Regions from separate parts of the Aeromonas sp. MTB genome, predicted to be linked through region 3. Evidence: riboswitches for the same ligand, from Rfam matches in the RefSeq annotation. Region 3 holds a riboswitch; each other region holds the start of a gene.
The links. Region 3 has a riboswitch for cyclic di-GMP ahead of WBR25_RS04455 (glycosyl hydrolase family 18 protein). Riboswitches for the same ligand answer to the same signal wherever they lie in the genome.

Region 1: another riboswitch for cyclic di-GMP. It lies ahead of WBR25_RS20695 (immunoglobulin-like domain-containing protein); the one in region 3 lies ahead of WBR25_RS04455 (glycosyl hydrolase family 18 protein).
Region 2: another riboswitch for cyclic di-GMP. It lies ahead of gbpA (N-acetylglucosamine-binding protein GbpA); the one in region 3 lies ahead of WBR25_RS04455 (glycosyl hydrolase family 18 protein).

The regions. Positions count from the first base shown of each region.
Region 1 covers NZ_CP147026.1:4,509,690-4,514,264, reverse strand. Annotated here, with positions in the region: gene WBR25_RS20695 (immunoglobulin-like domain-containing protein) at 1-1,110, opposite strand, end outside; cyclic di-GMP riboswitch class I at 1,165-1,250, opposite strand; gene prlC (oligopeptidase A) at 1,675-3,717, shown strand; gene WBR25_RS20685 (putative bifunctional diguanylate cyclase/phosphodiesterase) at 3,925-4,575, shown strand, end outside.
Region 2 covers NZ_CP147026.1:4,031,249-4,035,823, forward strand. Annotated here, with positions in the region: gene WBR25_RS18415 (M3 family metallopeptidase) at 1-810, opposite strand, end outside; gene WBR25_RS18420 (methyl-accepting chemotaxis protein) at 1,087-2,769, shown strand; cyclic di-GMP riboswitch class I at 3,034-3,119, shown strand; gene gbpA (N-acetylglucosamine-binding protein GbpA) at 3,185-4,575, shown strand, end outside.
Region 3 covers NZ_CP147026.1:943,904-948,478, forward strand. Annotated here, with positions in the region: gene WBR25_RS04450 (hybrid sensor histidine kinase/response regulator) at 1-2,311, shown strand, start outside; cyclic di-GMP riboswitch class I at 2,546-2,633, shown strand; gene WBR25_RS04455 (glycosyl hydrolase family 18 protein) at 2,737-4,575, shown strand, end outside.

The sequences.
Region 1 (4,575 bases), 1.0 Mb from region 3:
AAAGGCGGTACCCTGCTTGATGCGGGTATCGCTCAGGCCGCTGAACACCGGCTTGCCGTTGTCGACCGGCGGCGTGATCTCCTGATCGTGGATGAAGGGGCCGTAGCTCTTGATGAAGGATTCGTTGTAGGACTGACCGGCGGCGTTGCGGCCCATGTCCCAGTTGATGGACCAGGTCATCACGCCACGCAGCGGTTGCCCCTCGCTCTTCAGGCGGTTGAAGGCGTTGTAGAGCTTCTGCGGATCCTGCACATAGCCGGTGGCGGCGGCGTCAATGTTGGTCGGAATGCCGAACACCAGCTTGTCATGGGGGATCTTGTAGAAGCCGCGGGTTCCGTTGCTCAGCGAATCCGCCATGTAGTAGATGAACTCTTCTTTCAGGGCATCGTTGTTCTGGGCAATCCAGCCGATACCATCGATGTAGATACCGTCGCCACCCTGGTTGTAGAACTGAGGGTTGATCCAGTCGTAGTACCCTTCCAGATTGCGGATATAGGGGATGTAGGCGCCAGTCTGGGTCAGATAGGGGAACTCCGGCGCCATGGTGATGAGGAAGTTTTTCCCCTGGGCGCGGTAGTGATCCTTGACCAGACGCAGGGCCGCCGGGATCACGGTCTGGTTGTCGGCGGCGGTGATGGCGGCCTGTTCCAGGTCGATATCCAGCCCGTCGAAGCCATAGGTCTCCACCAGACGGATGATCTCGTCGGCAAAGGCCTGCTCCTGACCCTTGCGCAGCTCGATGTGTGCATCGGCACCGCCCAGCGCCAGCAGCACGGCACGGCCCTGACGGTTCAGCTCGGCGATCTGCTCTATAAACTGGCTTTCGCTCATGCCGATGGCCGGGTCGAGTTTGAAAGTGGGGATGGGATCGCTGCCATAGACCTTCATGAAGGAGACATCGACCACGTTGTATTGCGGGTTGACCTGATCGAGCTTGACGCAGGGGGCGATACCGCCCTTGTAGCCCGAGCCGTCACACCAGTTGTGCCAATAGCCGACCACTACGCCGGACTGGGGGTTGACCATCGCCTGACCGGCACTGGCGGCATATGCCATGGGGGCGCCCATGCCGAGCAGACAGCCCAGCAGGGATAACTTCAATTTGTTCATCTTGATATCTCCATACAGTACAAACGGAGCGTACAGCTATGGCCGAACGCTCCCGGGGGCAGCCCCGCTGTCATAGGTGTTTTCCCTTAGACCGGTGGCTTTGCGTCGCGCCCTTTCGGGTCACTTTGCCTTTTTCACCCGATTTCTGTGCAGCACAGAGAATCAAGTGACCTGAGTAACAGGCTGCTTATGATATGCACTTAAAAATAAATTAATCAACGTATGTGTATGATTTGTTTTGGTTATTAACTTGTTGATTGGTTATTTTCCAAGCATGGAAAGGGCCGGTGATAGGCCGCTGTAACCTACTCTTTTGTCGATTGGATTTGGTCTGCTCCCTTGTGGTTCGAGAGTTGAAAAAGCCGCAAAAAGAGCAAAAAAGTACCGATTATTCATGCTGTTGCCGTCCAGTATCTGGCAGAGAGGTGTTTGAGCTCACAAAGAGGGGAAAACAGTGCCGAGAGGTGGATTCCCGCTTGATTATTGCGTGGCTTGGCCACATGTTAGAAAGCCATACAGAGCTGCTAAAGCGGTCTGTTCAAGACCAAACAAGAGGTAACCGGGATGAATAACCCTTTGCTGACAATGGATTCGCTGCCCCCTTTCAGCCAGATCAAGCCGGAGCAGGTTCAGCCTGCCGTGATTCAGGCTATTGCTGACTGCAAGCAGAAGATCAGCGATGTGCTGGCCCAGCGTGATCCCCATACCTGGGATAGCCTGATTGCCCCGCTGGAAGAGGTAAATGACCGCCTGTCACGGATCTGGTCACCGGTCAGCCACCTCAACTCCGTACTCAACAGCGAAGCGCTGCGCGAGGCCCATGACGCCTGCCTGCCGCTGCTCTCCGAATTCCAGACCTATGTCGGTCAGCATGAAGGGCTCTATCAGGCCTATCTGGCCCTCTCCGAGAGCGATGATTTTCCGCTGCTGAGCGGTGCCCAGCGCAAGGAGATCCAGAATACCCTGCGTGACTTCCGCCTCTCCGGTATCGGTCTGCCTGCCGAGGCGCAGCAGCGTTACGGCGAAATTCAGGCCCGCCTCTCCGAGCTGGCCTCCCGTTTCAGCAACAACGTGCTGGATGCGACCCAAGGCTGGCACAAGCTGGTGGCCGATGAAGCCGAGCTGGCCGGTCTGCCCGACAGCGTGCGTGCCGCTGCCCGTCAGATGGCGGAACTTAAAGGCAAAGAGGGGTGGCTGTTCACGCTGGATATCCCTTCCTACCTGCCGGTGATGATGTACGCGGACAACCGCGAGCTGCGGGCCGAGATGTACGAAGCCTTCACCACTCGCGCCTCCGATCAGGGCCCCAATGCGGGCAAGTGGGACAACTCCGCCATCATGAGCGAGCTGCTCACCCTGCGCCGAGAATTGGCTCAGTTGCTGGGGTTCGCCAACTATGCCGAGCTCTCCCTGGCCACCAAGATGGCGGACAAGACCGAACAGGTGGTGAGCTTCCTCACCGATCTGGCGGCCAAATCCCTGCCGCAAGGCAAGGCCGAGCTGGAGGAGATCCGCGCCTTCGCCGCCGAACAACACGGTCAGAGCGAGCTGGCCGCCTGGGATCTCGCCTACTACGCCGAGAAGCTCAAACAGCACAAGTTCTCCATCTCCGACGAGCAGCTGCGCCCCTACTTCCCCGCCAGCAAGGTGGTGAAGGGGTTGTTCGAGGTGGTGAAGCGGGTGTTCGGCATGAAGGTGCGCGAGCGTCTCGGCATCGACACCTGGCATCCGGACGTGCGCTTCTACGACATCTTCGATGCCGACGACGAGCTGCGCGGCAGCTTCTATCTCGACCTCTACGCCCGCGAGCACAAGCAGGGCGGGGCCTGGATGGATGTTTGTCTGGGCCGTCGCTACCGTCAGGATGGCTCGCTGCAAAAACCGGTGGCCTACCTGACCTGTAACTTTAACGGCCCGGTGGATGGCAAACCGGCGCTGTTCACCCACAACGAAGTGGTCACCCTGTTCCACGAGTTTGGCCACGGCATCCACCACATGCTGACCCGCATCGATGTGGCCGGTGTCGCCGGTATCAACGGCGTGGCGTGGGATGCGGTGGAGCTGCCGAGCCAGTTCCTCGAGAACTGGTGCTGGGAGTCCGAGGCGCTGGCCTTTATCTCCGGCCACTACGAGACCGGCGAGCCGCTGCCTGCCGATCTGCTGGAGAAGATGCTGACCGCCCGCAACTTCCAGGCCGCCATGCAGATGCTGCGCCAGCTGGAGTTCGCCCTGTTCGACTTCCGTCTCCATCAGGAGTTTGACCCGGCCAATCCGGCGCAGCTTCCGGCGCTGCTGGATGAGGTACGCAGTCAGGTAGCAGTGATGACGCCACCGGCGTTCAATCGCTTCCAGCACAGCTTCTCCCACATCTTCGCGGGCGGCTATGCGGCGGGCTACTACAGCTACAAGTGGGCCGAGGTGCTCTCTGCCGATGCCTTCTCCCGCTTCGAGGAGGAGGGGATCTTCAACCCGGCCACCGGCCAATCCTTCCTGAAGAATATTCTGGAGAAGGGGGGCTCGAAGGAGCCGATGGAGCTGTTCCGAGCCTTCCGTGGTCGTGAGCCCAAGGTGGATGCACTGTTGCGACACAGCGGGATCGCTGCCTGAGATTCCTGACCCGCCGCCTGTGTGAGCTTCAAGCAGGTACACTGTTTTGCGGCATAGTGGGATCGAGTCGTGATTTCTGCGACAAAAAGGGACCTTTTGGTCCCTTTTTTCAAGGCTTTTTAATATCTTGCTGATTGCATATTTGCACTGCCCACGGCTCTTCAGTAGAGTCGTGTTCTAACCTTCAAGGAGAGAAAGCCACTTGCCATGAGGCGAGCACTCGATTCCGTCTATCAAATCATCTCAAGTCTGGCTCATTCGAGCGGCCAGGGATATTTCGATACCTTTGTGAGTGAAATCGCCGCTGCTGTGATGGCTGATGTCGTCCTGATCGCCAGCAGGGAATCAAATGCTACCCACCTGACGGTTCAGGCTGCCCATCCCTCCTCTCTTGACCCCGATACCCTGACGCTGCCAATCACTGACTCTCCCGATGCCATTACCTGGCAGGAGGGGGAAGCCTGGTTCAGCGATCGTCTGTTGCAGCTGTTCCCCGCGATGCCGCTTGCCGATGCGTGGCAGGCCCAGGCCTACGCCGGGATCGCCCTCAAGGATGCGGATGGCGAGACCATAGGCATCTGCTGCCTGCTCTATCGTCAGCCGCAGGCCAATATGACCAAGGTGATGGGGCTGCTCCGGTTGCTGGGGCCGCTGGCCGGTCGCGAACTGGCGCTGATGCTGCAACGCCAGCTGCCGCAACTCTTGCCTGATACCCCCCATGTGCTGCAGAGCATGCTGTTTCAGGCCCCGGTGGGGATCGGCAAGCTCGATCTCACCGGCCGCATTCTCTGGGCCAACCCGGCCATCGAGAAGATGCTGGGTTATCCCCTCGACGAGCTGCTTCATCGCTCCATCTCC
Region 2 (4,575 bases), 1.5 Mb from region 3:
GCCGAGCCGGCGGAAGCTCTCGACCCAATCCCGCAGCGCCCGCGAGAAGGGCACGTAAGGATCGAGCTGGCGGGTCACATCGCCGCTCACGCTGTAACGCAGGTTGTGAGGCAGCAGTGCCGCCTCGCCCTTGGCGGCCTTCAGCTCGACCAGACTCTGCTGCAACCGGGCGTCGGTGCGGGCAATAAAGTCGTCGAGGATGGCGAAAAGCTGCTCCGGGCTCATCTGCTCGTTCTTGCGCACCTTGTAGTCGAAGTAGTCGCGATAGCCCATGGCGCGGGCAAAGCGGTTGCGGATCGCCACCACCTCGAGAAAACCGTTGCCGACCACCCACTGCTCCAGAGTGTGGAACATGGCGAGCGCGCTCTGGCGCACCGCCTCGTTCGGGCTGGCGGCGAGCGAGGTACTGGCGGCGGGCAGGCTGCCTGCGACCTGCTGGCCCTGCTCATCCAGCAGGGTCAGTTTCAGCCCCTTGCGGCGGGCGAACAGCTCCGCCTCGGCGGCTACCAGCTCATCCATCAGGGCGGCAGCGGCGGGATCTTCAATCACATTGCACTCGAAGAAGGCGATCCAGCCTTGCAGACCGCCCTTGAGGTCATCCTCGTCGGCCTGCACCAACATCTCCCGCAATTCGGGCAGACGGGCCGGATTGGCACAAAAGGCCTTGTAGGCCTGCTCGGCCGCGGTGAAACCGGCCTGATCATCGCTGGTGCCCATATAGGTGGACCAGAAGAGATCCTCCTTGCGCCTGTGCACCTGCAGGTAGTCGGCGTTGAGCTGGTTGAAGTAATTCCTGGCAATGGAACTCATAAATTCCCTCTTGTTATGGGGTCACCCGCAGCGGGGCCCACTCCTTTTTTTGAAGAAATGCCAAACCATTCACACTCTTTGGCAAAAATTGCGCTGGGATGCGCATCAACACGCTACCAAAAAGTGGGGGTTGCTGTCTGCTGACTATACTGATGTTAAAACGCTCATTTGAGAAAGCTCGGCAAGAGACTGAAAGTAAATGAGTTGTTAACTCTTACAAACTGGCTGACGCGGTACAGAGCCACATAAAATCAACAGGGAAATGAGGGTTTAGTCATGTTCAAGCTCGGTGATATTACCGTGAGCCGCAAATTGATCTTGCTGCTCGCACTGGCGTTTGTCGGTTTTGTCTCGCTGCTGCTTATCTCGGCCAACGCGCTCCAGCGCAATCTGATGAGCGAGCGAGAGGCGCGGCTCAATGCGGTACTGGAGCAGGCCATGAGCCAGATCCAGTTTCTGGCCAGCACCCTGCCAGCAGAGCAGGCTCAGCAGGAGGCGCGCAAGCTGCTGACCAACACCCGCTTTGATGGCAACAACTACCTGTTCGTCATCGACGAGAACCGCACCATGGTGGTTCACCCCATCCGTCCCGAACTGGTCGGCCAGAAGATGGGTGAAGGAGGTGCCGCCACCTCCGGGCAGTTCTGGTATCAGATGGTGGATATCGCCAAAGGGGGCAAACAGGGCACTCTGCAATATGTGTGGGTCGGCCCATCGGGTGAGACCGCCGACAAGCTCTCCATGGTATCCGGCTATCAGCCCTGGGGCTGGATCCTCGGTTCCGGCATGCTGCTGCAGGATATTCAGCAGACCATCTGGGCCCAGTACATGAAGATGGGGACCGCCACCGCCATCGTGATCCTGCTGATGGGGTTGCTGGGCTGGCGCATCACCCACTCCATCGTCTCCCCCCTCAGCCAGATCAACCACGCTATGCAACGAGTCGCCAAGGGGGATCTGGTGGTAAGCATCCCGGTACAGGGCAAGGATGAGCTGGGAGTGGTCGCCCGCTGCACCAACCAGAGTCTCGATGCCATCCGTCACGCCCTGCTGGAGGCCAGTCAGGGGGCTCGCAACGTGGCCGATGCCGCCCTGCGCATCGCCGCCTCCGCCGAGCAGACCAATCAGGCGGTCACCAGCCAGCGGGATCAGCTGGCCCAGCTCGCTACCGCCATGAACGAGATGAGCGCCACCATCTCCGATGTGGCTGGGCACGCCGAAAATACCGCGCGGGATACCCAGGAAGCGACCGGTGAAGCGGGTCTCGGCAACCGTGACGTTCATGCAAGCGTGCACGGTATCAAGGCGCTGGCCACCGAGGTGGAGCAGGCCACCCAGCAGGTCAACCAGCTCAAAGAGGGGGTGATGCAGATCAGCGAAGTGACCGCCGTCATCAGCGCCATTTCGGAGCAGACCAACCTGCTGGCCCTCAACGCTGCCATCGAAGCAGCCCGTGCCGGCGAGCAGGGACGGGGCTTTGCCGTGGTGGCCGACGAGGTGCGCCAGCTGGCCAGCCGCACTCGCCAATCCACCGAAGAGATCCAGAGCACCATTGCCCAGCTGCAGCAACGAGCCGTCACCGCCGCCAATGCCATGGACACCAGCCGCAAACTGGCGGAGAGCAGCGTCAACCAATCCCAGCAGGCGGGGCAGGATCTCACCCTGATCGTCAACCACATCCAGCATGTAAGCGACATGGCGACCCAGATCGCTACCGCCGCCGAGCAGCAGAGCATGGTGGCCGAGGATATGAACCGCAACGTCAGCGGCATCAACGACTCGGCGCTGGAGATGTCCCAGTCCGCCTCGCAACTGGCGCAGGAGAGCGAGCTGCTGGCCGGTCTCTCCCGCAGCCTGGATGAGCGACTTGCGGTGTTCAAACTGGGCAAGGAGTCCTCCACTGCACCAATGATGGCTCCCGTATCTCTCCCCTCCGGCGAGCAGCGCGCCCGTCATTGATGGCGTCAACCTGTGTCGCCTTGTCACCCGACCTGCCAGCCAAGCTGGCAGGTTTTTTTACGCCGCCAACACGCAATCAGCATGCATCTTATCGGCATATTCAACAGCATTCGACGCCATTCACAAATTAGAGAACAATTTAAAAACAGTCAGTTAGAATGAGCAATGTGCCGTTGAACGGTGCATTTAAACATTTAACTTCAAATAATTAATCAATGCAGTGCACAATGCTGATGGCCGAACATTTGGCCCATCAATAACCATCTAGTCATTTGGCAAACTGACCGAAAGGTCGGGACGCAAAGCCTCCGGTCTACAGACGTTTTGTCCAGGATAGCGGGGTTGCCACACGCAAGTGTGCATCGGGGAACTCCCTGGCCAACTGACTGCCCACATCTATCGAACAGAGGAATGTATGGCAGCAAAAATCCAACTCAATCACATCGCGGCGATGCTGGCCCTGCTGGCCAGCGGCAGCGCCCTGGCTCATGGCTACATCAGCCAGCCTGAGAGTCGCAACTACCTGTGCAAAACCGGTGGCAACAGCCAGTGTGGCGGCGTGCAGTGGGAGCCCCAGAGCGTGGAGGGCCCCTCAGGCTTCCCGCAAACCGGCCCGCAGGATGGACAAATCGCCTCGGCGGGTAGCCCGCGCTGGAGCGAGCTGAACATCCAGACCAGCGACCGCTGGACCAAGCGTGAAGTACAGCCCGGCCCCTTCGCCATCAGCTGGACCTTCACTGCCAACCATGTCACCCGCAACTGGCGCTACTACCTCACCAAGCAGGACTGGAACCCCAACCAGCCGCTCACCCGCGCCTCGTTTGACCTGACCCCCTTCTGCGTCATCGACGGCAATATGGTGCAGCCGCCCAAGCAGGTGACCCACAACTGTGTCCTGCCGGAGCGCACCGGTTATCAGGTGATCCTCGGCGTGTGGGAAGTGGGCGATACCAGCAACAGCTTCTACAACATCATCGATGCCAAGTTCAAAGATGGCAGCCAGCCGCCGCTGGAGTGGAGCCAGGCAGGCACCATCTACCCCTCCATCGACCTCGCGATGGGTGACAAGGCGATGACCCGGGTATTCGATGCCAACGGCGAGCGCCCTGATCTGCAAACCGTGCTGACCATCACCACTGCCGAGCAGGGCCAGAAGAACAACTGGGCCCATGCTCTCGCCAGCAAGATCAACGCCGAGCAGAGCCTGATCCGCGCCGGTCAGCAAGGAGCCGATGGCCAGTTCAATCCGGTCTACGGTATGAACCCCGTCTATCTGCATCGAGACAGCAAACTGGATCGAGTCGAGATTGATCTGCAACAGCTGCAGCCGCCGGTAGTGGACAACATCAGCGTCAGCGGTCTGGCCAGCGACTATGTGCTGGACAACGGCAAGGCCACCCTCGATTTCACCGTCACCGCACAGGGCGATCTGGCCGTCACCAACACCCTCTATGACCACGGCGGCGTCGCCAAGGGTGAAAGCAGTGCCGACATCAAGGACAGCAGCCACACCTTTACCATGGCGCTGGAAGGGCTCAAGGCAGGTCACCACCAGCTGGTGATCAAGGCCACCCCGAAAGCGGGCGGCGAGACCATTCAGCAGACCATGGATCTGATGTTCAAGGAGCAGAGCAGCGGCGAATACGACTTCGTCTTCCCGAACTCGCTCAAATCCTATGCCGCCGGCACCAAGGTGCAGCAGCCGAAAAATGGCAAGGTCTATCAGTGCAAGCCCTTCCCCTACAGCGGCTACTGCCAGCAGTGGACCACCACTACCACCCAGTACGAGCCGGGCATCGGCTCCCA
Region 3 (4,575 bases):
GGTGCGCCGTGGTGCCATCCTGCTGATCTTGCTGGCGGCCTGGGGGCTTTACCTCTGGCTCGGCGATCTCACCAGCTTGTCGCGCATCGGCTATCTCTCCTTTGGCGCGGTGGCCCAGTTTGCGCCGGCCCTGCTGCTCGGCCTCTACTGGCGTCACGGCAATCGCAAGGGGGTTTATCTTGGGTTGAGCCTCGGGGTGAGCCTCTGGTTCGTCACCCTGCTGGTGGAGAGCGGGCTGCTGGCCGGTTCACCACTGGCCGAGCTGCTGGCGCCGCCGGACTGGCCCGCGTTTCGCGAGCTGAGTCTCGGGGCCTGGTGCATCTTCCTGAGCCTGCTCTTCAACCTGCTCGGCTATGTGGCTGGCTCGCTGCTTTCCCGTCCGGCGGTGAGCGAGCGGCTGCAGGCGGCCAACTTTGTCGGCAAGCCGAGTCGCGATACCGCCGCCCTCTATCAGGCGCGGGTCTCGGTCAAGGAGCTGGAGATGCTGGCGGCCCGCTTTGTCGGCTCAAGCCGGGTCAAACGCGCCTTTGGTCGTTTCGCCGGTGAGCGGGGCGGCACCCTGGCGCCCCAGATGCAGGCTTCGGCCGAGCTGATTGCCCACACCGAGCGGCTGCTGGCGGGGGTGTTTGGTACCTCATCGGCACGGCTGGTGCTCGCCTCGGCCCTGCAGGGGCGCAACATGCAGCTCGAGGAGATCGCCACCATAGTCGATGAGGCCTCCGACGTGTTTCGCTTCAACCGTGGCCTGCTGCAGGGGGCGATCGAGCATATCGGGCAGGGGATCTCGGTGGTGGACAGGGAGCTTCGTCTGGTGGCCTGGAACCGCCGCTACATCGAGCTGTTCCACTATCCGCCGGGGCTTATTCAGGCAGGGCGTCCTATTGAAGAGATCATCCGCTACAACGCCCAGCAGGGGCTCTGTGGCCCCGGTGATATCGAGGATCACGTGGCGCGGCGGGTCGCCTTTATGAAGCGGGGCAGCGCCCATATCTCGGCGCGGGAGCGCCCGGACGGGCGGGTGATCGAGATGCAGGGCAACCCCATGCCAGCCGGCGGTTTTGTCATGACCTTTACCGACATCACGCCGTTTCGCGATGCGGAGCGGGTGCTGCGCGAAGCGAACGAACATCTGGAAGCGCGTGTGGCCGAGCGCACCCGTGAGCTCTCCGATCTCAACCGTCAACTGCTGCTGGTGAACCAGCAGGTGGAGCGGGCCAATCAATCCAAGAGCCGTTTTCTGGCGGCGGTCAGCCATGATCTGACCCAGCCCCTCAATGCCGCCAAGCTGTTTACCTCCTCCCTGCTGGAGATGCTGCCCGATGCTGGTGAGCAGGCCCGCATCGCCCGCCATATCGACGATGCGCTGGGGGCGACCGAGGATCTCATCACCGATTTGCTCGATATCTCGCGGCTCGAAGCGGGCAAGTTCAAGGCCAAGAAGCTCGACTTTGCCCTGCGCGATCTGCTCGACAACCTCAAGGCGGAGTTTGGCGTACTGGCGCAGGCGGGGGGGATCCACTTCTCGGTGGTGGAGAGCAAGCACGCGGTGCACAGCGATGTGCGGCTGCTGCGCCGGGTGCTGCAGAACTTCCTGACCAATGCGTTTCGCTACAACCCGGGCGGCAGGGTGCTGCTTGGTTGCCGCCGGATGGGGGAGAAGATCCGCATTGAGGTATGGGACAACGGCCCCGGTATCCCGCAAGACAAGCAGGAGGCGATCTTCGACGAGTTCTCCCGCCTCGATCACTCCCGCACCGCCAAGGAGCAGGGGCTAGGTCTGGGGCTCGCCATCGCCCGCGGCATCTCGCAGGTGCTCGGTCATCAGCTCACATTGCAGAGCTGGCCGGGCAAGGGATCTGTCTTTGCGGTGACCCTCAATCTGGCGACCCGGCCGGTCACGGCCCATCAGCTGGCGGCGCCGGTGGTGCGTGACAGCCAGCTGGAAGGTGTAGCCGTGCTCTGTATCGACAACGAGCGGGACATTCTGACCGCCATGAGCACCCTGCTCGGCCGTTGGGGCTGCGAGGTGCGCTGCGCCGTCGATCTGGCCGAAGCCGAGGCGCTGGTAGCAGAGGGGTTTGTGCCGAGACTGGTGCTCTCCGACTACCACCTCGATGATGGCAAGACCGGGTTGGAGGCGCTCGCAGCCCTCCAGCGAGTGTGTGGCGACGAGCTGGGAGGCATCATCATCAGCGCTGATCGCAAGAGCGAGCTGCAGGTGCAGATCCGCGAGCGTGGGTATGGCTACATCAGCAAACCGGTCAAACCACTCAAACTGCGAGCCCTGATGAACAGCCTGCTGCTGCGCTAGCCGCATCCGGGGCAGCTAGCCGTGAACCGGCTCACAAAACCGTGCAATGATCCCGCAGGCCCTGGTCATGGATGAATGCCGAAAACAGAGATTTATTGGCGAAGATCTCTTCATCTTCCAGCGCAATCGCCGCCAGTTACAGTATTGGCTTGCCACTGTCGTTCAACGCCGACAGTGGCAGACCGGATTGGCTCACTCTATAGTCGGGATGCGATTTTTTGCATCGCAAATGAAGTAACCGAAGGGCAAACCGATCGCAAGGTCGGGACGCAAAGCTTCCGGTCCAGGGATGAGCCGTACTTGAGATAGCGGGGCCACCACAGGTTGTTGTGCACCTTTGCCAAGAGGCCGCACTGCCGTCTGCGTTACCTGTCAGGGCGTAGCCCTTTTCGTTGCCAACATAACGAAATAGGGAAATATAAAAAATGCTAAGTCCAAAGCCTACCATGCTGGCCCTTGCGGTCGGTCTGTGCTGCGCCTCGTCCGCTTATGCTGCGGCGCCCGGCAAGCCGACCATCGGATGGGGCCCCACCAAGTTTTCCATCGTTGAAGTCGATCAGGCGGCTACTGCCTACAACAATCTGGTCAAGGTAAAGGATGCCGCCGATGTGGAGGTGAACTGGAACCTCTGGAGCGGCGATCTGGGCCAGAGTGCCAAGGTGCTGCTCAATGGTCAGGAGGTGTGGTCCGGCCCCTCGACCGCAGCGGGCAGCGCCAAATTCAAGGTGAAGAAAGGGGGGCGCTACCAGATGCAGGTGGCGCTGTGCAACGCCGATGGCTGTACCCTCTCTGATGCCAAGGAGATCGTGGTCGCCGATACCGACGGCAGCCATCTGGCGCCACTCAAGGCGCCGCTGCAGGAGAACAACAAGCCCTACGCCAACAAGTCCGGCAAGGTGGTGGGGACTTACTATGTGGAGTGGGGAGTCTATGGCCGCAAGTTTACGGTGGACAAGATCCCGGCCCAGAACCTGACCCATATCCTCTATGGCTTCACCCCCATCTGCGGCGGGGATGGCCTCAACGACAGCCTCAAGGAGATCGAAGGGAGCTTCCAGGCGCTGCAACGGGCGTGCGCCGGCCGGGCGGACTTCAAGGTGGCGATGCACGATCCCTGGGCCGCCATCCAGATGCCGCAAGGCAACCTCACTGCTCATGACGAGCCCTACAAGGGCAACTTTGGCGCCCTGATGGCGCTCAAGCAGGCCTATCCGAACCTCAAGATCCTCCCCTCGGTCGGTGGCTGGACCCTCTCCGATCCCTTCTACTTCCTCGGTGACAAAACCAAGCGCGATGTGTTTGTCGGCTCGGTGAAAGAGTTCCTGCAGACCTGGAAGTTCTTCGACGGTGTGGATATCGACTGGGAGTACCCGGGCGGACAGGGTGCCAACCCGAAACTGGGCAGCCCGAGTGATGGTGCCACTTATGTGGCCCTGATGAAGGAGCTGCGGGCCATGCTCGACGAGCTGGAGGCCGAGACCGGTCGCCAGTATGAGCTCACTTCCGCCATTGGAGCGGGGGGCGACAAGATCCAGGATGTGGACTACAAAGCGGCCCAGCCCTACATGGACCACATCTTCATGATGACCTACGACTACAACGGTGCCTGGAGCAACACCGAGCTCGGTCACCAGACCAACCTTTATGCGGCGAGCTGGGACCCCGATACCAAGTACACCACCGACAAGGCAGTGAATCAGCTGCTGGCGCAGGGGGTTGAACCGGGCAAGCTGGTGGTTGGTGCCGCCATGTATGGCCGTGGCTGGACCGGGGTGAGCGGTTATCAGGGCAACAACCCCTTCACCGGCAAGGCGACCGGCAAGGTGAAAGGCACCTGGGAGGACGGGGTGGTGGATTACCGCGACATCGTCAACAACCGGATGGGGGCGGGCTGGGAGAAGGGCTACGACGAGGTGGCCGAGGCGCCCTATCTGTTCAAGGCGGCGACCGGCGATCTCATCACCTATGACAACGATCGCTCGGTCAAGGCCAAGGGGCAGTATGTGCTGGCCAACAAGCTCGGTGGCCTCTTCTCCTGGGAGATCGACGCCGACAACGGCGACATCCTCAATGCCATGCACGAGGGTCTGGGTCACGGCGAGGGAACCACTCCACCAGCCAACAAGCCGCCGCTGGCCAACGCGGGCAGTGACCTCAAGGTGACCGGCCCGACCGAGGTGACGCTGGATGGTTCGGCCTCCCACGATCCGGAAAACAGCGCGCTCAGCTACAGCTGGAAGCAGATCTCCGGCCCGCAGGCTGCC